DNA from 3 places in the Bradyrhizobium sp. Ken64 genome. Region 3 is predicted to be linked to each of the others. Evidence: predicted binding sites of a transcription regulator. Region 3 holds the regulator's gene; each other region holds the start of a gene.

Region 1 (7,373 bases), on a different contig from region 3:
GCGCCGAAGCCTGCGACACCGCCAAACGTCTTGCGCTTGTCGCCGACAAAGTCTCCTTGCGCATCTGTCCGGACCGAGATGCCGTAGCCCTCGAACCAGGTGCGGTAGCGCGGATCTTCTGCGCCCGCCGATGCGCCGCCGCCGCCGGGATTGGTCCGAAACGCCCGGTTGATGCCGCCAGATGCCTGGTTGCCGAGCCGCTCCAGGAAATTCGAGCCGAGATTGAGCGCGCTGTTGCCGGCCGACTGGTCGTAATTGGTCGCTGTCGGCATCGGAATCGGCGTCGGTGACGGCGTGGGAGTCGGGGTCGGCGTGGGCGTCGGACTTTGCGCAAAGCCTGATGTCGTCGAGAGTACCACAATGAGCGCAAACGCCACGGCAGCCGCGATCCAACGGACGCGGTTCAGCCTGATCGCCTGCCGTGTCTCTGAGGGCTGCGAAATGCAGCACATGGCGACAAATCCCGAAGCAAAGGGCGGCGCCCAAAAATGCAACAGGAGCGGCGCACGCGTGCCGCGATTTGTGCCGAACTGTTACTGAGGGTCAACCGGCTGGCGCGTCCAGGCAAAGGCATTGCTTCCGATTGTGGTTCCGCGGCCACAGGTCGCAAATTGCGGTCGGGTACTCCGGTCGGCTCTTGAAATTCGCGCGCGGCTTGCTAACGGGCGATTTTCATGTTGCAATATCGGACACAATCGGAATTGGCCGCTCGACTGTGCGTTTCGCGACATTGAGACTCAAGACTCGAACAGACTACCGGAAGCCCGTTTGTGGCGTGGCACGCGAAAAGCGGCCGCGTCGTTTTTGTATCTAGCGGAGGAGACTGAGGATGCCGCAAAAGGGCACCGTCAAATGGTTCAACCCGACCAAGGGCTATGGGTTCATCAAGCCGAACGGCAGTGACAAGGACGTCTTCGTCCACATCTCCGCCGTCGAGCGCGCCGGACTCTCGACCCTCAATGAAAATCAGGTGGTTGAATACGACCTCGTGGAGAACCGCGGCAAGGCATCCGCGGAGAACCTCAAGGTTTCCTGATTTCTCTCGCGGTCTGCGCAAGAGATCATGACGTTGCCCCCGGCTCTGCCGGGGGTTTTTGTTGGGGATGAGAAGTATTCCGAGTGCGACGGCGCTTCACCGCACCAACGGTGCAACCAGAAAATTCTCCGAAGGCCCGCTGCCCGCGGTCTTGCACACATCGCCCTCGATCCGGACCTTGCCGGTCGCGAGCAGGCTCAGTGCTGCGGGATAGATGCGGTGCTCGACTTCGAGGATACGCTCCGACAGCGTGTCCGCCGTGTCGTGGTCGCTGACGGGAACCGCGCCCTGCATCACGATAGGGCCGGCATCGGTCTCGGGGATCACGAAGTGCACCGTCGCGCCGGACAGCTTGACGCCGGCGCGCAAAGCCTGGCCGTGCGGGTCGAGACCGGGGAAGGACGGCAGCAGCGAGGGATGGATGTTGAGCATCCGCCCGTACCAGGCCTTGGTGAATTCGGCCGTGAACAGGCGCATGAAGCCGCCGAGGCAAATCAGCTCGATGCCGTGCCGATCGAGCGCTGCTTGCAGCACCTTCTCGAAGCCGGCGCGGTCCTTGCCGAACGGCTTGCTTTCGATCACCAGCGTCTTCACGCTACTCGCTTTGGCCCTTTCCAGCCCAAGCGCATCGGCCTTGTTCGAGATGACGAGCGAAATCTCCGCCGGAAAATCCGGCGCGGCCGCGCCCTTGATCAGCGCAGCCATGTTGGAGCCACGGCCGGAAATCAGGATGGCGACGCGGCGTTTCATCACAGCGCCGGTCACTACAGCGCCATATCGAGATGGCCGTTATAGACGACGCGGTGCTCGCCCTCGGCCGGGATCACGGTGCCGAGCTGTGCCACGGTCTCGCCGGCAGCGGCGAAGACCTCGACGACCTCTTCGACCTTGTCCGGCTCGACGATCGCGATCATGCCGATCCCGCAATTGAAGGTCCGCAGCATTTCGAGTTCGGCAATGCCGGCCTGCGCGGCCAGCCATTTGAATACCGGCAGCACTGGCAGGCGCGCCAGATCGATACCGACGCCGAGATGCTTCGGCAGCACGCGCGGAATGTTGTCGGTGAAGCCGCCTCCGGTGATGTGGGCAAGCCCCTTCACCGCGCCGGTCTCGCGGATCGCGCGCAGGCAGGATTTGACGTAGAGACGCGTCGGCGTCAGCAACGCGCCGCCGAGCGTCATGACGGGCGCAAACGGCGCCTGCGCCCCGAAGCCGAGGCCGGATTGTTCCACGATCTTGCGCACCAGCGAGAAACCGTTGGAGTGCACACCCGACGAGGCGAGCCCGATCACGGCATCGCCGGCAGCAATGTCCTTGCGCGGCAAGAGCGTGCCCCGCTCCGCGGCGCCGACGGCAAAGCCGCCGAGGTCGTAGTCGCCGTCCTTGTAGAGGCCGGGCATCTCGGCCGTCTCGCCACCGATCAGGGCGCAGCCGGATTCGCGGCAGCCTTCGGCGACACCGGCCACGATCGACGCGGTCGCCTCCGGATCGAGCTTGCCGCAGGCAAAATAGTCGAGGAAGAACAGCGGCTCGGCGCCCTGCACCACGAGGTCGTTGACGCTCATGGCGACGAGGTCGATGCCGATCCCGCCATGCAGCCCGGTCTCGATCGCGATCTTGACCTTGGTGCCGACGCCATCGGTCGCGGCCACCAGGATGGGATCCTTGAAACCGGCCGCCTTGAGATCGAACAGGCCGCCGAATCCGCCGATTTCGGCGTCGGCGCCGGGACGTGCGGTGGCGCGCACCATCGGCTTGATCAGGTCGACCAAGCGGTTGCCCGCATCGATATCGACGCCTGAATCGGCGTAAGTGAGGCCGTTTTTGCGGTCGGTCATGCCCGATTTCCAGTGGGTTTGCGGCTGGTTACGTCGAATTCCGGGGACGCGCAATGGCTCGCATGGCGCGCCGCCGTATACTATGTAGAGATATCAACCGGTTCAGCCTCCAAAGGGCCGAATTCGAGGTCAGGCCGGGTGCCGGGAAGCGCCGTGTGAGTATACCGAACATCATTACTTTGGGCCGCATCATGCTGGTCCCGATCATCGTCTGGGCCATCGTGTCGAGCCAAATGGAGGTGGCGTTCGCCGTCTTCCTGATCGCCGGTATCAGCGACGCGGTCGACGGCTTCCTTGCCAAGCGCTTCAACATGACGAGCGAGCTCGGCGCCTTGCTCGACCCGCTCGCCGACAAGGCGCTGCTGGTCTCGATCTACATGGCGCTGGGCATCTGGGGCGCGATTCCGCGCTGGATCGTCATCCTGGTGGTCTCGCGCGACATCATGATCGTCGCTGCCGTGATCATATCGTGGCTGTTCGACCGGCCTGTGGAGATGAAGCCCTCGAAGGTATCCAAGCTCAACACTGTGGCCCAGGTGGCGTTCGCGGCGCTGGTGCTGGCCGCCCTCGCCTTCGGGTTCAAACCCGGTCCGTATGATATAATCCTGATGGGCCTCGTCACGGTCTTCACGCTCTCCTCCGTGTCGCTCTATCTCGTCGAATGGTTGCGGCACATGAGCACGATCGAGGCCAAATGAGTTGGGAAGTGGCCCCGTAAAAGGCCAACTCCCGCTCGATTAAGTCGCATCTCTTTAAACGAAGCCGGCACACCGGCACGGAGCAAAGCAAGCGTGCCAGGCCGCGTTCATCCCCGACAATTGGCGTTTTCGCTTCCGCATGCGGAGAGTCTGAGCCGGGACAATTTCCTCGAAGGCCCCGTCAACGCCGCCGGTCTAGCCCTCATCGACGCCTGGCCGGAATGGCCGAACCGGATCATGTGGCTGGCCGGCCCGGAAGGAAGCGGCAAGAGCCATCTCGCCGCGATCTGGGCAGAGGCTTCAGGCGCCCGCTCGACCACGGCCAATGGGCTGACCGCCGAAGCCGTCCCGGCTGCGCTCGTCACCGGCGCGCTGGTGGTCGAGGATCCCAAGGCCGGGGAATTCGACGAGCGCGCCCTGTTCCATCTGATGAATCTGGCCCGCGAGGACGGCGCCTACGTCCTCTTCACCGGGCGCGAGGCGCCCGCTTCTCTTGAGATCGAACTCGCCGACCTGCGCTCGCGGCTCCGCGCCGTCCCCGTTATCTCGCTGCTGCCGCCTGACGACCAGCTCTTCCGCGGCCTGATCGTCAAATTCTGCGCCGACCGCCAGCTCGCGGTGGACGAGAGCGTGGTCAGCTACCTCGCCACTCGCCTGGAGCGGTCCTCGGCCGCCGCCCGACGGGCTGTGGACCTGCTGGACAGCGAGGCCCTGCGCCTCGGCCGCCCCGTCACCCGGGCCCTGGCGGCCGAGCTGCTCCGGGAAGTCTGACCAAGGCGGCTTGACGCGGCCGGGCGGCGGAACATCAATGTCATCGAAACGTCATCGCTCTAACACATGCTCCCGCGGGTTTTGCGGCTAAGTCGCAAATTGGGGCGAACTGGATGGATCGACTTCTGATGGACTCTGCGCAAGCTATTGAAGTTAAAGAGAAAGCCCCGGAAGCCGAAGGCCCGCCGGCGATCGCGTCGAACCCCGAGCGGTTCATCAATCGCGAGCTCTCCTGGCTGCACTTCAACCGCCGCGTCCTGGAGGAATCGGTCAATCCCAGCCACCCCATGCTGGAGCGGGTACGATTCCTGTCGATTTCAGCGAATAACCTCGACGAGTTCTTCATGGTCCGCGTCGCCGGCATCAAAGCCCAGGTGCGCGAGGGCATTGCCGAGCGCAGCCCCGACGGTCTGACACCATCCGAGCAGCTCGCGCTCATCAACCGGACCGTCTCGCAGCTTGCCTCCGACCAGCAGGCGATCTGGCGCGACCTGCGCGGCACGCTCGCCGACGAGGGCATTGTGCTGGTCGAGGGCAAGGAGGTCACCAAGGCGGAACGAACCTGGGTCGAGGACTACTTCCTCAGCAACGTGTTCCCGCTGCTGACTCCGCTCGCGATCGACCCGGCCCACCCCTTCCCGTTCATTCCGAGCCTCGGCTTCACCATCGCGCTCCAGCTCACGCGCGCCGCCGACGGCAAGCAGATGAACGCGCTGATCCGCATGCCCGGCAAGATCGACCGCTTCATCCGCCTGCCGGCTGACGGCAAGGTGGTCCGGCTGATCTCGCTGGAGCAGGCCACCGCGCTGTTCATCAACCGCCTGTTCCCCGGCTACAATCTGCATGGCCAGGGCGCCTTCCGTGTCATCCGCGACTCCGAACTCGAAATCGAGGAAGAGGCCGAGGATCTCGTCCGCTTGTTCGAGACCGCGCTGAAGCGCCGCCGCCGCGGCTCGGTGATCCGGCTCGAGATCGATGCCAAGATGCCGGAGCAGCTGCGCAGCTTCGTGCAGCACGCGCTATCGACCGCCGACGACGAGGTGTTCCTGGTCGATGGCGTGCTCGCCATGAACGAGCTCTCGCAGCTCACCCGCCTCGACCGGCCCGACCTTGAATTCACCCCTTACGTGCCCCGCCATCCCGAGCGCGTGCGCGAGCAAGGCGGCGACATCTTCGCTGCGATCCGGCAGAAGGATCTCGTCGTTCATCACCCCTACGAATCGTTCGACGTCGTGGTGCAGTTTCTCCAGCAGGCGACGCGCGACCCCGATGTCGTCGCCATCAAGCAGACGCTCTACCGCACCTCGAGCAACTCGCCGATCGTGCGCGCGCTCGTGGAAGCCGCCGAAGCCGGCAAATCCGTCACCGCGCTGATCGAGCTGAAGGCGCGCTTCGACGAAGAGGCCAACATTCGCTGGGCGCGCGACCTCGAGCGCGCCGGCGTGCAGGTCGTCTATGGCTTCCTTGAACTGAAGACCCACGCGAAATTGTCAATGGTGGTGCGCCGTGAAGGCGGCAGCCTCACGACCTACGTCCACACCGGCACCGGCAATTATCATCCGGTGACAGCGCGCATCTACACCGACCTCTCCTACTTCACCTCGGACCCGACCATCGGCCGCGACGCCGCCCGCGTGTTCAACTTCATCACCGGCTATGCCGCGCCGAGCGATCTGGAAAAGATGGCGGTCTCGCCGCTGACCTTGCGCAAGCGCATCATCGAGCACATCCAGGGCGAGACCGCGCATGCGCGGCACGGCCGGCCCGGTGCGGTCTGGATGAAGATGAACGCGCTGGTCGACCCCGACATCATCGACGCGCTCTACGAGGCCTCACAGGCCGGCGTGCAGGTCGAGCTCGTGGTACGCGGTATCTGCTGCCTGCGGCCCGGCATTCCCGGGCTGTCGGAGAACATTCGCGTCAAGTCGATCATCGGACGCTTCCTGGAGCACGGCCGAATCTACTGCTTCGGCATGGGCCAGGGCCTGCCGAGCGCGAAAGCGGCTGTGTATATCTCCTCGGCCGACATGATGCCGCGCAACCTCGACCGCCGCGTCGAGGTGCTGTGTCCGCTGCAAAATCCCACGGTGCATCAGCAGGTTCTCGAACAGATCATGGTTGCGAATCTCAAGGACAATGAACAGAGCTGGCAATTGTTGCCGGACGGGTCCTCAACGCGTATGAAGACCGCGAAGGGCGAGGAGCCTTTCAACGTCCACAACTACTTCATGACAAATCCGAGTCTGTCTGGCCGTGGTAAGTCGCTCAAGGAATCCTCGCCGCGCCGCCTCACGCGCCGTAATGAACGTCATCAATCCTGATCCGGGATCGTCGACGTGAAGCGGCCGCGCAAGCGCGGCTCGAGCGTCGCGGTCATCGACATCGGCTCCAACTCGGTCCGGCTCGTCGTCTACGAGGGACTGACGCGGAGCCTGATTCCGATCTTCAACGAGAAGACGCTGTGCGGCCTCGGGCGCGAGGTGCAGAGCACGGGACTGCTTGCGCCCGACGCCGTCGACAAGGCGCTGACCTCGCTCAAGCGCTTCCGTGCGTTGTGCCGGGTGATGCAGGTCGGACGGGTGTTTGCGATTGCGACCGCCGCCTGCCGCGACGCCTCCAATGGCCCCGACTTCATCGCCAAAGCCGAGCGCATCTGCGCGGTGAAAATCGAGATCCTGTCGGGCTCGCGCGAGGCGCGGCTGTCGGCGCTTGGCGTGATCTCCGGCATCCATCATCCCGACGGCATCGTCGGTGACCTCGGCGGCGGCTCGCTCGAACTGATCGACGTGCGCAAAAACACTGTGCGCAGCGGCGTGACGCTGCCGCTCGGCGGGCTCGCGCTGCAGGACCTCGCGCACAAATCCCTGAAACGCGCCGACCGCATTGTGCGCGAAGCGCTCGACGGGGTGCCGCAGCTCAAGGCAGGGAGCGGCCGCAGCTTCTACGCTGTCGGCGGCACCTGGCGCGCGCTTGCGCGCATCCACATCATCCAGAGCGGCTATCCGCTCCAGGTGATGCACGGCTATTCGA
Region 2 (7,373 bases), on a different contig from region 3:
GATTCCAACCACGACCGCGATCAGATCGTTGGTGACGCCGCCGACCGGAATCGGCGGACCGCCACCATCGGTCCGACGCTTCAGCGTGATGCGGTCGTACACCGCCCAGCCCAGGAACGAGCCGAACAGGATGATGGAGCCGAGATCGCCATTGGCCAGAAGATGCGCCGCCGCCCACAGCTTGATGCCGGCCAGCATCGGATGCTTCAGCGTCGCATAGATGCGGCCGCGCAGATAGGACGCAACCACCAGGATGACCGCGGGCAGCATCAGCGCGAGCGTGATGTGCTTCAGCGCCTTCGGCGGATACCAGACGTCGATCCAGCCCGTCGCGCGATAATGCGCGAAGCCCCAGATGATCAACGCGAGCCCCGCGAGCGAGGCAAGCGAATAGAGGATTTTGTAGGTCCCCTCGCCCAGTCTCGCGATGGCCTGCGCGCGCGCCTCGCGTTTCGTCGTGAACACATGCGCCGCAAAAAACAGCGCAAGCCCCAGGATCATAACCAGCAGACCCACGAGATTCTCCCCTCAACCAGCGCCCCAGCCCATGGCCTATCATCGATTGGCCGCGGGTCGCAACTCTCACCCCTCGTGGTGAGGAGGCGCGAAGCGCCGTCAGCGGACGATGCTTCGCATCGCCGCGAGAACCATGCAGGCCCGGCTGCTGCAACAGCGCGGCCTGCATCCTTCGAGACGCGCGTAAGAACGCGCTCCTCAGGATGAGGGGATAGAGATGTCCCGGCTGTTATTTTCCCAAGGTCCGATTGTCGACATACCGGATCGCGATCGGCCGCCCGGCGAGGGCACCGCCAAGACCCCCGGTGAATTTCAGCGGCAGGCAGGCATTCAGCGATGAATTGATCGCATTGAGATAGGTGGTTCTCGTCTCGGGGGGCACGCCCGCGGTCGCAAAGGTCAGGCGCGGCGGGCCGATCAGGCCGCCCGACTTGTTGAAGCTGAAGCGCACGGCGATCTGCATGCCCGCGCGGGCATTGTCCGTTGGCGGCGACCAGCAAGTGCGCAGCTCGGCGAAGAGATCGCCGATCGTATCGAGATCGTGATCCGGCTTTTGATATTTGGCGCGATCGGCCTCCGCTGGCACGCTTTGGATCGTGAGCTGGAGGTTCTGGCCGTAGGGATAGTCGATGTCGGGAATGCAGGGACCAGGCTCGAGCGGGCTGCAATAGGACGGCGTGCAGGGCCTTCCATCGAGGACGCTGCACGGCTCGTGCGAAAACGGAATGGGGTTGATTTGCCGGGGCCGCGCGTCGGCGGCGCCAACGGGCAAGACGGTCAGCAACAGCACGAGGATTGCGCGCAACATCGGGAGCACCAAACGGGCGACCCCATTCAAATTGGTAGAACTTGAAGCGGCTTCAAGTCCATTTCGCGTTCACGTGCTCGCGTTTACCCACGGTGTCGTCGTCCGGCTTGACCGGACGACCCAGTATTCCAGAGGCGATTGTGATTGAGCCGAGAGGCTGCGGCGTACTGGATGCCCGCTTTCGCGGGGCATGACAGCGGAGGGGGGAGTGGCTGCAGAGCGGACGGAGCCGCACCCTACCCCTTCTTCTTGACGTCCTTGACGTTGGTGAACTCGATGCCCTCGGCCCGTTCCCTGGTGTAGCCGAGGTAGAACTCGTTCCGCGCCAGATAGACGGGATCGCCGTCGACATCGTCGGCGATGCTGGAGGTGTTGGCCGCGATGAAGGTGTCGAGCTTCTTGCGGTCGTCCGAAGAGACCCAGCGCGCGAGCTGGAACTCGCTGACCTCGAATTCGACCGGCAGGGAATATTCCGCATCGAGCCGCGCCTTGAGCACGTCGAGCTGGAGCGCGCCGACGACGCCGACCAGCGCGGGCGCGCCGTCGCGCGGGCGGAACACCTGCACAACACCCTCTTCCGACATCTGCTGAAGCGCTTCCTTCAGCTTCTTCGCCTTCATCGCATCCGTAAGACGTACGCGGCGGACGATTTCCGGCGCAAAGCTCGGCACGCCAACGAAGTTGAAATCCTCACCGTCGGTCAGCGTATCGCCGATGCGCAGCGTGCCGTGGTTGGGAATGCCGACGACGTCGCCGGCGTAGGCCTCGTCCGCAACCGAACGGTCCTGCGCGAAGAAGAATTGCGGGCTGGACAGCGGCATGCTCTTGCCGGTGCGCACGAGCTTCGCCTTCATGCCGCGGCTCAGCTTGCCGGAGCACAGCCGCGCGAAGGCGATGCGGTCGCGGTGGTTGGGATCCATATTGGCCTGGATCTTGAACACGAAGGCGCTCATGCGCGGGTCGGTGGCTTCGACCTTGCGCTGGTCGCTCTCCTGCGCACGCGGCTCGGGCGCGAACTTGCCGAGCCCTTGCAGCAGGTCGCCGACGCCGAAATTGCGTAGCGCGCTGCCGAAATAGACCGGCGTCAGATGGCCCTCGCGAAACGCTTCGAGCTCGAACGGTTTTGAAGCTGCGGTGACGAGCTCGAGCTCGTCCTTGACCGCCGACACGTCGAGATTGGCGTTGAGCTTGGCGAGTTCGGCGATCTCGATCTGCTGCGCCGCGCCGGTCTTGGCACCGCCGCCTTCGAGCAGGCGCACGCCGCCATTGACGACGTCATAGGTGCCGAGGAACTCGCGGCCGCGGCCGACAGGCCAGGTCATTGGCGTGGTATCGAGCGCCAGCGTCTTCTCGATCTCGTCCAGAAGCTCGAAGACGTCGCGGCTCTCGCGGTCCATCTTGTTGATGAAGGTGATAATCGGGATGTCGCGAAGACGACACACCTCGAACAGCTTTCGGGTGCGCGCCTCGATGCCCTTGGCGGCGTCGATCACCATGACGGCGGAATCGACCGCCGTGAGCGTGCGATAGGTATCTTCCGAAAAGTCCTCGTGGCCCGGCGTGTCCAGAAGGTTGAACACCAGCCCCTCGAACTCGAAGGTCATGACCGAGGTCACGACCGAGATGCCGCGCTCGCGCTCGATCTTCATCCAGTCCGAACGCGTGTTGCGCCGCTCGCCCTTGGCCTTGACCTGGCCGGCCAGATTGATGGCGCCACCGAACAGCAGCAGCTTTTCGGTCAGCGTGGTCTTGCCGGCGTCCGGATGCGAGATGATCGCAAAGGTACGCCGCCGCGACACTTCAGCGGCAAGCGAGGAACGGGCCGTCGATTCGGCTGTGGTGGCGATGTCGGACATTGCGGCAGCGTTTGGCAGGGAAAATGAGCCTGATCAAGCCTCATCTGGTGATTGCGGAGCCTTCCGGCCAGTCCCATATCCGGCCTGGGAGGGACGGCCTTCCCTTCCTATCAGCACACCAGTCGCGGGGACGCCCCTGCCTTGAATGGAGGGTCGTCATGGCCTGGAGCATCCTGTTTGTCGCCGGTCTGCTGGAGGTCTCATGGGCGATCGGCCTCAAATATACCGAGGGGTTCAGCAAGCTCGTTCCGTCGGTCCTCACGCTTGGCGCCATGGCCGGCAGCATCATCCTGCTCGGGCTCGCCCTCAAATCGCTGCCGATTGGAACCGCTTATGCAGTCTGGACCGGCATCGGCGCGGTCGGTACCGCGACGCTCGGCATCATCCTGTTCGGCGAGCCGGCCACCGCGTTCCGCCTCGCTAGCATCGGGCTGATCGTCGCCGGGATCGTCGGGCTGAAGCTGGTTACCTGAGGAAGATCTTGACCGCCCACCAGGAGAGCGCGGCGACGATGGCCGAGGCCGGCATCGTGATCACCCAGGCATAGACGATCGAGCTGGCGACGTTCCAGCGCACCGCCGAGAGGCGCCGGGCGGCGCCGACACCGACGATGGCGCCGGTGATGGTGTGGGTGGTCGAGACGGGAACGCCGAGGAAGGTCGCCATGAACAGGGTCGCGGCACCGCCGGTCTCGGCGCAAAAGCCTTGCATCGGGGTCAGCTTGGTGATGCGCAGGCCCATGGTGCGGACGATGCGCCAGCCGCCCATCAAGGTCCCCATCGCCATCGCGGCCTGGCACGAGAGCACCACCCAGAAGGGGACGAAGAATTCGCCGCCGAGCTGGCCCTGCGAATAGAGCAGCACGGCGATGATGCCCATGGTCTTCTGGGCGTCGTTGCCGCCATGGCCGAGCGAATAGAGCGAGGCGGAGGCGAATTGCAGGATGCGGAAGGCGCGATCCACGGCAAAGGGCGTGGAGCGCACCGAAGCCCAGGAGACGATCGCAACCAGCACCATCGCGAGCAGGAAGCCGACCAGCGGAGACAGCACGATGGCGATCACCGTCTTGGACAATCCGCTCCAGACCGCCGCCGAAAGGCCGGCTTTGGCCACACCGGCACCAAACAAGCCGCCGATCAACGCGTGAGACGAGGACGATGGAATCCCGAGCGCCCATGTCACCAGGTTCCAGACGATGGCGCCGACGAGCGCCGCGAAGATCACCTGGGCATCCACGATCGCGGGATCGATGATGCCGGTGCCGATGGTCTGGGCGACGTGCAGCCCGAACACCATGAAGGCGACAAAATTGAAGAACGCGGCCCAGAACACCGCGTATTGCGGCCTCAGCACGCGGGTGGACACGATGGTCGCGATCGAGTTGGCGGCGTCGTGCAGGCCGTTCAGGAAGTCGAACAGCAGCGCGACGGCGATCAATCCGACCAGGACGGGAAGACCCAACGCAACATCCACGGCGTGGCCCCTGCCCTAAACTTGCTCGATAACGATGCTGTTGATCTCGTTCGCGACGTCGTCGAAGCGGTCGGCGACTTTCTCGAGATGGTCGTAGATCTCTGCGCCGACGATGAAATCCATCGCGTTGCCGTCGCGATGCTTGAGGAACAGTTCCTTCAGCCCGATATCATGGAGATCGTCGACGCGGCCTTCCAGCTTGCCCAGCTCTTCCGTGATCGCGGTCAGCATGGCCACGTTCTGACCGATCTTCTGCATCAACGGCAGCGCACGGCCGACCAGATTGGCGCATTCGATCAGGAGCCCGCCGATCTCCCGCATCGGCGGCTCGAAGCTGCGGACCTCGAACAGCATCACGGCCTTGGCGGTCTGCTGCATCTGGTCGATGGCGTCGTCCATCGAGGTGATCAGGTTCTTGATGTCGCCGCGGTCGAACGGGGTGATGAAGGTGCGGCGCACCGCGGTCAGCACCTCACGGGTGATATTGTCCGCATCGTTCTCGAACTGGTTGACGCGCTGGCAATAGACCGGCGTCTCCTCGCCCCCGTTGAGCATGCTCTGGAGCGCGATCGAGCCCTGGATCACGGTCTGGGCGTGGCGGTCGAACAGGTCGAAGAACCGTTCTTCCTTGGGCAAGAAAGCGCGAAACAATCGCATCATGGGGGAGAGACTACCGGTTGGATAATGGCCTGGCCCGAGCGGGCCGTCATAAAACTGTCATAGACCATTTTCGATCCACGCGCGTGCCACCTCACGCCCGTGGAGCCGGATCATCCACCGCTTTCGCCCGTCAGTACATCTTCCAATATATCAACGACTTACAGTGACCGCCGGAAGTAATGCGCGATTTCGCCGATGACGCCACGGCGGAAGGTGAGCACGCAGATCACGAAGATCGAGCCCTGGATCACGGTCACCCACTGGCCGAACCCCGCCAGATATTGCTGCATGGCGATGATCACGAAGGCGCCGACCACGGGACCGAACACGGTTCCGAGTCCGCCGACCAGCGTCATCAGCACGACTTCGCCCGACATCGACCAGTGCACGTCGGTGAGCGAGGCATTCTGCGCCACGAAGACTTTCAGCGCACCGGCAAAGCCGGCCAGCGTGCCCGACAGGACGAACGCCAGGAATTTGTACTGATCGGTGCGGTAACCCAGCGAGATCGCGCGCGGCTCGTTCTCGCGGATCGCCTTGAGGACTTCGCCGAACGGTGAGTTGATGATGCGGAAGATCAGCAGGAAGCCGGCGAGGAAGCCGACCAGCACCACATAGTAGAGCACGGTCGGCTTGGTCAGATCGAAGACGCCGAACATGCGTCCCTGCGGGATGCCCTGGATGCCGTCTTCACCATGGGTGAACGGCGCCTGGAGGTAGATGAAGTACAAAAGCTGCGACAGCGCCAGCGTGATCATCGAGAAATAGATGCCTTGGCGGCGGATCGAGATATAGCCCGTGATGAGCGAGAGCACGAAGGCACCGGCGACGCCGACGAGGATGCCGAGTTCGGGCGGCAGCGCCCAGACCTTCAGCGCATGCGCGCTGCAATAGCCGGCCGTGCCTAAGAACATCGCATGGCCGAAGGACAGCAGACCGCCGTAGCCGATCAGGAGATTGAAGGCGCAGGCGAGCAGCGCGAAGCACAGCGCCTGCATCACGAAGAACGGGTAGACTCCCGTGAATGGCACCGAAGCCAGCAGCAGCGCCATCACCACGAACACGATCATCTCATCGCGGATCGAGCGCGGGGTTACCGGCAGCGTGTCGTCCGTCAAGGCTGTCATATCAGGCCGCCCTTCCCGTCAATCCCGTTGGCTTCACCAAGAGGACCAGCACCATCAGCACGAACACGACGGTGTTGGAGGCCTCGGGGTAGAAATATTTGGTCATGCCCTCGATCACACCGAGCGCAAAGCCGGTGATGATGGAGCCCATGATCGATCCCATGCCGCCGATCACGACCACCGCGAACACCACGATGATCAGGTCGGCGCCCATCAGCGGCCGCACCTGGTTGATCGGCGCCGACAGCACGCCAGCAAGCGCGGCCAGGCCGACACCCAAACCATAGGTCAGCGTGATCATGCGCGGCACGTTGACGCCGAAGGCGCGCACCAGCGTCGGGTTTTCAGTGGCGGCACGCAAATAGGCGCCGAGCCGCGTCTTCTCGATCAGGAACCAGGTCGCGATGCAGACTACCAGCGAGAAGATGACGACCCAGCCGCGATAGATGGGCAGGAACATGAAGCCGAGATTCATGCCGCCCTTGAGCTGGTCCGGAATGGCGTAAGGCATGCCAGAGGAGCCGAAATAGTTCTGGAACACGCCCTGCACGATCAGCGCAATGCCGAAGGTCAGGAGCAGGCCGTAAAGATGATCGAGCCCCGTCAGCCATTGCAGCATGGTCCGTTCGAGGATCATGCCGAAGATGCCGACGATGATCGGGGCAAGCAGCAACGCCCACCAGTAGTTGATGCCGCCGATGTTCAGCAGGAAGTAGGCGACGAACGCGCCCATCATGTAGAGCGCACCGTGGGCGAAATTGATGATGTTGAGCATGCCGAAGATCACGGCAAGCCCGAGACTGAGCAGCGCGTAGAACGAGCCGTTGATCAGTCCCACCAGTAGCTGAGCGTAAAGAGCCTGCATCGATCCCGCACCCGGTTCCTTCGGCGTTCCCTGAAAGTCGCCCGCAAGCCTGATGGCCTGCGGGCGGT
Region 3 (7,347 bases):
GCTGGTGCCGAACGCATTGCGCGAGGCGGCCTCGGCGCTCGGCCTGCCGCGTTCGCTGGTGATCAAGCGGATCGCCTATCGTGCTGCCCGATCGGGTCTCATCACCGGCGTGCTGCTCGCGACCGCTCGCGTCGCCGGTGAAACCGCGCCGTTGCTGTTCACCGCGCTGTCGAACCAGTTCTTCAGCCTCGGCCTGAACAAGACGATGGCGAACCTGCCTGTCACCATCAACAACTTCGTGCAGAGCCCCTATGCCTACTGGAAGCAGTTGGCGTGGAGCGGGGCGCTGCTCATCACCCTGACCGTTCTTGCCCTGAATATTGGCGCGCGCATCCTTGGCGCCGAGAGGACCGCAAAATGAGTGATCTTTCATTATCGTCGATGAGCGCGGCCGGGGGTCTGCCGCAGACGGCGGCGCTGCCGGAGGCGCCTCCGAAGGTGACGGTGCGCAACCTGAACTTCTATTACGGCGAGCACCACGCGCTGAAGAACATCAACCTGACGCTCGGCGCCAATCGCGTCACGGCGTTCATCGGTCCGTCGGGCTGCGGCAAGTCGACCCTGCTGCGCATCTTCAACCGGATGTACGACCTCTATCCCGGCCAGCGCGCCACCGGTCAGCTCATGCTCGACCAGACCAACATCCTCGACGGCAAGCTGGACCTCAATCTGCTGCGCGCCCGCGTCGGCATGGTGTTCCAGAAGCCGACGCCGTTCCCGATGACGATCTACGAGAACATTGCGTTCGGCATCCGTCTCTATGAGAAGATCTCGAAGTCCGAGATGGACGGCCGCGTCGAGAAGGCGCTGCGCGGCGGCGCGCTGTGGAACGAGGTCAAGGACAAGCTCAACGCCTCCGGCCTGTCGCTCTCCGGCGGCCAGCAGCAGCGCCTCTGCATCGCCCGCACCGTCGCGGTGCGGCCCGAGGTGATCCTGTTCGACGAACCCTGTTCGGCGCTCGACCCGATCTCGACCGCCAAGGTCGAGGAGCTGATCCAGGAGCTGTCCGAGGACTACACGATCGCGATCGTCACCCATAACATGCAGCAGGCGGCGCGCGTCTCAGACAAGACCGCCTTCATGTATCTCGGCGAGCTGATCGAGTTCGACGATACCAGCAAGATCTTCACGTCGCCGACCGACCGGCGCACGCAGGATTACATCACCGGCCGGTTCGGCTAGGAGACGCGACATGGCTTCCGAACATACCGCAAAGGCTTTCGACACCGACCTCCAGGAACTCACCCGCCTGGTTGCGGAGATGGGCGGGATCGCCGAACGCATGATCGTCGAGTCCGTCGACGCACTGATCCGCCGCGACGTCCCGCTCGGGCAGCGCGTCGTCGCAACCGACACCGAGCTCGACGCGCTGCAGAAGCGCATCGAGGAGCGCGCGGTGCTCACCATCGCCCGCCGCCAGCCGATGGCGGTCGATCTGCGCGAGATCGTTGGCGCCATGCGCGTCGCGACCGATCTCGAGCGCATCGGCGACCTCGCCAAGAACATGGGTAAGCGCGTCGCGGCGCTGGAGACGGACTTCCATCCGCTCAAGCTGTTCCGCGGCCTCGAGCACATGACCGACCTCGTGCAGCAGCAGGTCAAGTCGGTGCTGGACGCCTATGCCGCGCATGATCTGCCAGCGGCGATGGCGGTGTGGAAGGGCGACGAGGAAGTCGACGCCATCTGCACCTCGCTGTTCCGCGAGCTCCTCACCTACATGATGGAGGATCCGCGCAACATCTCGTTCTGTATCCATTTGATGTTCTGCGCCAAGAACATCGAGCGGATCGGCGACCACGCCACCAACATCGCCGAGACCGTGTTCTACATGATCGAGGGCCAGGCGATCACCGACAAGCGGCCGAAGGGCGACATGACGACCTTCGCCAACACGGTACCGAACACTTAAGGAGCGACGACCCGATGGGCGCACGCATTATGGTGGTTGAGGACGAGGAAGCCCTGACCGAGCTTCTCCGCTACAACCTCGAAGGCGACGGCTATGACGTCGAGACGGTGATGCGCGGCGACGACGCCGACACCCGCCTCAAGGAGCACATCCCCGATCTGATCGTGCTCGACTGGATGCTGCCGGGCCTGTCAGGCATCGAATTGTGCCGGCGGCTGCGCACCCGTCCCGAGACCAAGCAGCTCCCGATCATCATGCTCACCGCGCGCGGCGAGGAGAGCGAGCGGGTGCGGGGTCTTGCGACCGGCGCCGACGATTACATCGTCAAGCCGTTCTCGGTGCCGGAGCTGCTGGCGCGCGTGAAGGGCCTGCTGCGGCGCGCAAGCCCGGAGCGGCTCGCCACCGTCCTTGCTTTTGGCGACATCGAGCTCGACCGCGACAAGCGCCGCGTGGCGCGCTCGGGCCGGCCGATCGATCTCGGTCCGACCGAATATCGCCTGCTGGAGTTCTTCCTGGAGCACCCGGGGCGGGTGTTCTCGCGCGAGCAACTGCTCGACAGCGTCTGGGGCCGCGACATCTATATCGACGAGCGCACCGTCGACGTGCATATCGGCCGCCTGCGCAAGCTGCTCAATCTCGGCCGCGAGCAGGACCCGATCCGCACCGTCCGCGGCGCCGGTTACGCGCTGGATGATCGCTTCGCGAAGGCGGAGCAGGTGTAGGGTTGCAGGCTTGAGGTTCTCAGCCGTCATCCCGGACAAGCGAGCGAAGCGAGCGCTGATCCGGGACCCATAACCACAGGGAGTGGTTTGGCGAAGACTCGGAGTGACCCCTTTCGCGCAACAACTGCGTGCTCGGAGTATGGGTCCTGGCTTTCGCCAGGACGACACTACAATTGAACTGTCTTCGCGCGACGACTTGCCGGATTAGCGCGGACCCGGCTTCACCGGTGCGCGGCGCCGATCCGACGCCGGCTGGTACGCGACGCGCGAGTGCTGGGCGCAATAGGGCAGGCCGGACAGCGCCCGTCCACCGCAGAAGAAGAAGTCCGGGCTCGACGGATCGCCGACCGGCCAGTGGCAGGTCGCCTCGTTCAATTCCAGCAGCGACAGCCGCTGGCTCATCGGCACCACGTTGTCGTAGGTGACCGGATCCGGCTCCGCCTCGACCTCAAACGCCTGCGCCAGCGCGGTGTTGCCGCGCGAGATCGGGCGGCTCACCCGCATCATGTGCTGCGCGGGGCGCGCCTTGCGCGGCCGGGGCGCTGCCGATGATGGGCTCTTGGCGCGGCCCGAAAGGCCGAGCCTGTGCACTTTGCCGATCACGGCATTGCGGGTCACATTGCCGAGCTCCGCCGCGATCTGGCTGGCCGAAAGTCCGGCCTCCCAGAGCTTTTTCAGCTGCTCGACGCGATCATCGGACCAGGTCAAAACCGTCATTGCACCCTTTCCCTCGCTGCGCGCCAGCCATCCTGGGGCCTCGCAGCGAATGCCTAAGCCTTCAAAAACCCGTGCCGCCAGAATCCCTTAAGGCTCGCCGGGCGCGTCTTGAACGCCCGAACGTTTACGCCGGTACATAAGGACTTAAAGATCAGAACCACTGCACGAGATGTCGTATCTGACAATCCAAACGCTACAATATGGCGTGACTCCCGCGCAAGAGTCCGCCGACTCGCTTCCACATGTTCCGTGGCTAAATCCCGCAAAATCGGCACCGCAAGACTACGGATTCAGCGTTTCGCGAGGCTTTCCGGGCGGCATTGACACCCGTTTCACCAGGCCTAAGATAGTCGTGCGTGCCGCCCTCAAGAGGCGGCACGTTTCGTTTTCCGGGCCGGTAGATGGTGCGTTGCGCAATGCACGCTCACGCCGTCCGCAACATTCAAGTGACCGTCATGACTAACAGCGCAGCGCCGCATTTGCTCCCCGTTTTCGCCAGGTCCGACCTCGGTTTCGAGCGTGGCGAAGGCTGCTGGCTGATCGCGACCAATGGCGAGCGCTATCTGGATTTCACCTCAGGGGTGGCGGTGAATGCACTCGGCCATGCCCATCCGGCGCTGGTCGCGGCGTTGCAGGAGCAGGCCACGAAGCTCTGGCACATGTCGAACCTGTTCCAGAGCCCGGACGGCGAAAAGCTCGCCGCGCGCCTGTGCAATGAAAGTTTCGCGGATTTCGTGTTCTTCTGCAATTCCGGCGCCGAAGCGCTGGAATGCGTGATCAAGGTCGTGCGCCGCTATCACGCGGCAAAGGGCCATCCCGACCGCTATCGCATGATCACCTTCGAAGGCGCCTTCCATGGCCGCACGCTGGCGACGCTGGCCGCGACGGGTTCGGCAAAATATCTCGAAGGTTTCGGCCCTCCGATGGAGGGCTTCGACCAGGTTGCGCATGGCGATCTCGAGGCGGTGAAAAAGGCGATCGGTCCGCAGACCGCCGGCATCCTGATCGAGCCGATCCAGGGCGAAGGCGGTGTGCGTTCGGCAACGCCCGCCTTTCTGAGGGCGTTGCGCCAGCTCTGCGACGAGAAGGGTTTGTTGCTCGCCTTCGACGAGGTGCAGACCGGCATGGGCCGCACCGGCGATCTGTTCGCGTACCGCCGCCTTGGCGTCGAACCCGACGTGATGTCGCTGGCCAAGGCGCTCGGTGGCGGCTTTCCGATCGGCGCCTGCCTTGCGACCGCGGAAGCGGCGTCCGGCATGACGCCGGGCTCGCACGGCTCGACCTTCGGCGGCAATCCGCTCGCGATCGCCGCTGCGAACGCCGTGCTCGACGTCATGCTCAAGCCCGGCTTCTTCGACCACGTGCAGAGGATGTCGCTGCTGCTGAAGCAGAAACTCGCCTCCGTGATCGACCGTCATAGCGATGTCGTCAGCGAAGTGCGCGGCGAGGGCCTCCTGATCGGCATCAAGGCCGTGGTGCCTTCCGGCGATCTCGTTGCCGCCTTGCGCGCCGAAAAGCTGCTCACCGTCGGTGCCGGCGACAATGTCGTGCGTTTCCTGCCGCCTTTGATCGTCACCGAAGCCGAGATCGAGGACAGCGTCGGGCGGCTCGAGCGCGCCTGCACCGCGTTGTCCGGCAACAAGCGGGCGGCAAGCTGATGAGCAAGTCGCCCGATAAAACACCCAAGAAAACACCGAAGCACTTTCTCGATATCAACGAGCTGCCGCTGTCGGAGCTCAAGCGCATGCTGGCCGCGTCCTCCGCGATGAAGGCGAAGCAGAAGGCGCATCAGCCGGTCAGGCCGCTCGAAGGCAAGACGCTGGCGATGATCTTCGAACGCCCCTCGACGCGGACGCGGGTGTCTTTCGACGTCGCCATGCGCCAGCTCGGCGGCGAGCCCATCATGCTCACCGGCGCCGAGATGCAGCTCGGCCGCGGCGAGACCATCGCCGACACCGCGCGCGTGCTGTCGCGCTATGTCGATGCCATCATGATCCGCATCCTCAATCACGATGCGCTGCTGGAGCTCGCGGCGAACGCTACCGTCCCCGTCATCAACGGCCTGACGCGGCGCTCGCATCCCTGCCAGGTGATGGCGGACCTCATGACCTACGAGGAACATCGCGGCCCGATCGAGGGCAAGACCGTGGCCTGGACCGGCGACGACAACAACGTGCTCGCCTCCTGGGCGCACGCCGCCGAGCGCTTCAAGTTCCAGCTCAATGTCGCGACGCCTCCGGAGCTCGCGCCGAAAAAGGCGATGCGCGACTTCATCAAGGCGACCGGCGCGCCGATCATGCTCGGAACGGATGCCGAAGCCGCCGTGCGCGACGCCGATTGTGTCGTGACCGACACCTGGGTGTCGATGGGCGACAAGGAAGGCGAGCACCGCCATAACGTGCTCAAGCCCTATCAGGTCAATGCCCAGCTGATGTCGCTGGCCAAGCCCGATGCGCTGTTCATGCACTGCCTGCCCGCCCATCGCGGCGAGGAGGTCACCGACGAGGTGATCGACGGTCCGCAATCCGTCGTGTTCGACGAGGCCGAAAACCGCCTGCACGCGCAGAAGGGCATTCTGGCCTGGTGCTTCGACGAGGTGAAGTGATCTCGCTGGAATCCCGGCGGCCACCTCACATATGATCGTCGTCCCGGACAAGCGCAGCTTCTGGCAACGCGCAGCGTTGTCCAGAACGGAGCGCCGATCCGGGACCCATAACCACAGGAAGTCGTTTGGCGAGGATTCGGAGTTGTCATCTCGCGCAGTAGCGTAATCCTGTGGTTATGGGTCCCGGATCTGCGCTAGCGCTTGTCCGGGACGACACCGAGGTTGAGGTTGCTTCGTACAGTTCCCCAACCCCCCTTCCAATTCCGCCTTCCGACCCCAGATAAGCGCCATGGTTTCCCAATCCCCTGACATGAAAACCGGGCCCGAAGGCCCGGTTCGCGCGCCATCCGCGGTTCCGATCGATGACGCCGTGCTGCCCTACGAGGTCGACGCGCTCGACGTGCGCGGTCGGCTGGTGCGGCTTGGTTCGGCGCTCGACGAGATCCTGACCAAGCACGATTATCCCGCGCCGGTCGGCAAGCTGCTCGGCGAGGCCATCGTGCTGACTACGCTGCTCGGCTCCTCGCTGAAATTCGAGGGCCGCTTCATCCTCCAGGCGCAGACCGACGGTCCGGTGTCGTTCCTGGTCGTGGATTACCAGGCGCCGGATCGCCTGCGCGCCTATGCGCGCTACGACGCCGCGCGCCTCGGCGAAGTCCAGGATTCCGGCAAGACTTCCGGCGCGCTGCTGGGCCACGGTCATCTCGCCATGACCATCGACCAGGGTCCCGACATGAGCCGCTACCAGGGGCTGGTCGCGCTCGACGGCGGCAGCCTGGAAGATGCCGCTCACGAATATTTCCTGCGCTCCGAGCAGATCCCGACCCGCGTGCGTCTTGCCGTCGGCGAGGAATGGCGTTCGAATGACGGCGGCAAGCATCGCTGGCGTGCCGGCGGCATGCTGATGCAATTCCTGCCGAAGGCGCCCGAGCGCGCGCGGCAGGCCGATCTGCATCCCGGCGACGCGCCCGAGGGCGTCGAGGTCCATGCCGTCGCTGAGGACGATGCCTGGGTCGAGGCGCGCTCGCTGATCGAAACCGTCGAAGACGTCGAGCTGATCGATCCCGAGCTGTCCGGTGAGCGGCTGCTCTACCGCCTGTTCCACGAACGCGGCGTGCGCGTGTTCAATCCGCTGCCCTTGAAGGCGCAATGCTCCTGTTCGCGCGATGCGGTGGCATCGATGCTGAAGAGCTTTTCGTCCGACGACCGGGCCGCCATGGTCAAGGACGACAAGGTCGTCGTGACCTGCGAGTTCTGCAGCTCGGTGTACGAGTTCACACCGGATGAGGCAGGCGTCGAGGACGCGTGAGACGTTAGCCCGTAGCTGTAGCCCGGATGGAGCGGAGCGCAATCCGGGGCCACTCGCGCCGTGTTTCGCACCTTCCCGGATTACG

What was found. Region 3 encodes PhoB, which activates phosphate uptake and scavenging genes when phosphate is short. Its sites were predicted from a motif close to TGTCATNNANCTGTCAT; they were not measured.
Region 1: a site for PhoB is predicted at 4,382-4,398, ahead of AC0L2F_RS29015 (RNA degradosome polyphosphate kinase). Genes of this name have one in related genera too.
Region 2: a site for PhoB is predicted at 5,358-5,374, ahead of AC0L2F_RS12020 (DUF47 domain-containing protein). Genes of this name have one in related genera too.

The regions. Positions count from the first base shown of each region.
Region 1 is NZ_JBVVPA010000022.1:51,021-58,393, forward strand. It holds gene AC0L2F_RS28985 (autotransporter outer membrane beta-barrel domain-containing protein) at 1-452, opposite strand, end outside; gene AC0L2F_RS28990 (cold-shock protein) at 830-1,036, shown strand; gene purN (phosphoribosylglycinamide formyltransferase) at 1,133-1,786, opposite strand; gene purM (phosphoribosylformylglycinamidine cyclo-ligase) at 1,801-2,874, opposite strand; gene AC0L2F_RS29005 (CDP-alcohol phosphatidyltransferase family protein) at 3,030-3,572, shown strand; gene AC0L2F_RS29010 (P-loop NTPase family protein) at 3,666-4,343, shown strand; gene AC0L2F_RS29015 (RNA degradosome polyphosphate kinase) at 4,472-6,664, shown strand; gene ppx (exopolyphosphatase) at 6,680-7,373, shown strand, end outside.
Region 2 is NZ_JBVVPA010000005.1:342,759-350,131, reverse strand. It holds gene AC0L2F_RS12045 (NnrU family protein) at 1-516, opposite strand, end outside; gene AC0L2F_RS12040 (hypothetical protein) at 746-1,324, opposite strand; gene AC0L2F_RS12035 (peptide chain release factor 3) at 1,561-3,180, opposite strand; gene sugE (quaternary ammonium compound efflux SMR transporter SugE) at 3,339-3,653, shown strand; gene AC0L2F_RS12025 (inorganic phosphate transporter) at 3,646-4,653, opposite strand; gene AC0L2F_RS12020 (DUF47 domain-containing protein) at 4,669-5,313, opposite strand; gene AC0L2F_RS12015 (branched-chain amino acid ABC transporter permease) at 5,472-6,440, opposite strand; gene AC0L2F_RS12010 (branched-chain amino acid ABC transporter permease) at 6,442-7,305, opposite strand.
Region 3 is NZ_JBVVPA010000056.1:60-7,406, forward strand. It holds partial or broken gene AC0L2F_RS35430 (ABC transporter permease subunit) at 1-361, shown strand, start outside; gene pstB (phosphate ABC transporter ATP-binding protein PstB) at 358-1,182, shown strand; gene phoU (phosphate signaling complex protein PhoU) at 1,193-1,909, shown strand; gene phoB (phosphate regulon transcriptional regulator PhoB) at 1,924-2,631, shown strand; gene AC0L2F_RS35450 (GcrA family cell cycle regulator) at 2,836-3,348, opposite strand; gene AC0L2F_RS35455 (aspartate aminotransferase family protein) at 3,804-5,006, shown strand; gene argF (ornithine carbamoyltransferase) at 5,006-5,953, shown strand; gene AC0L2F_RS35465 (Hsp33 family molecular chaperone) at 6,243-7,262, shown strand.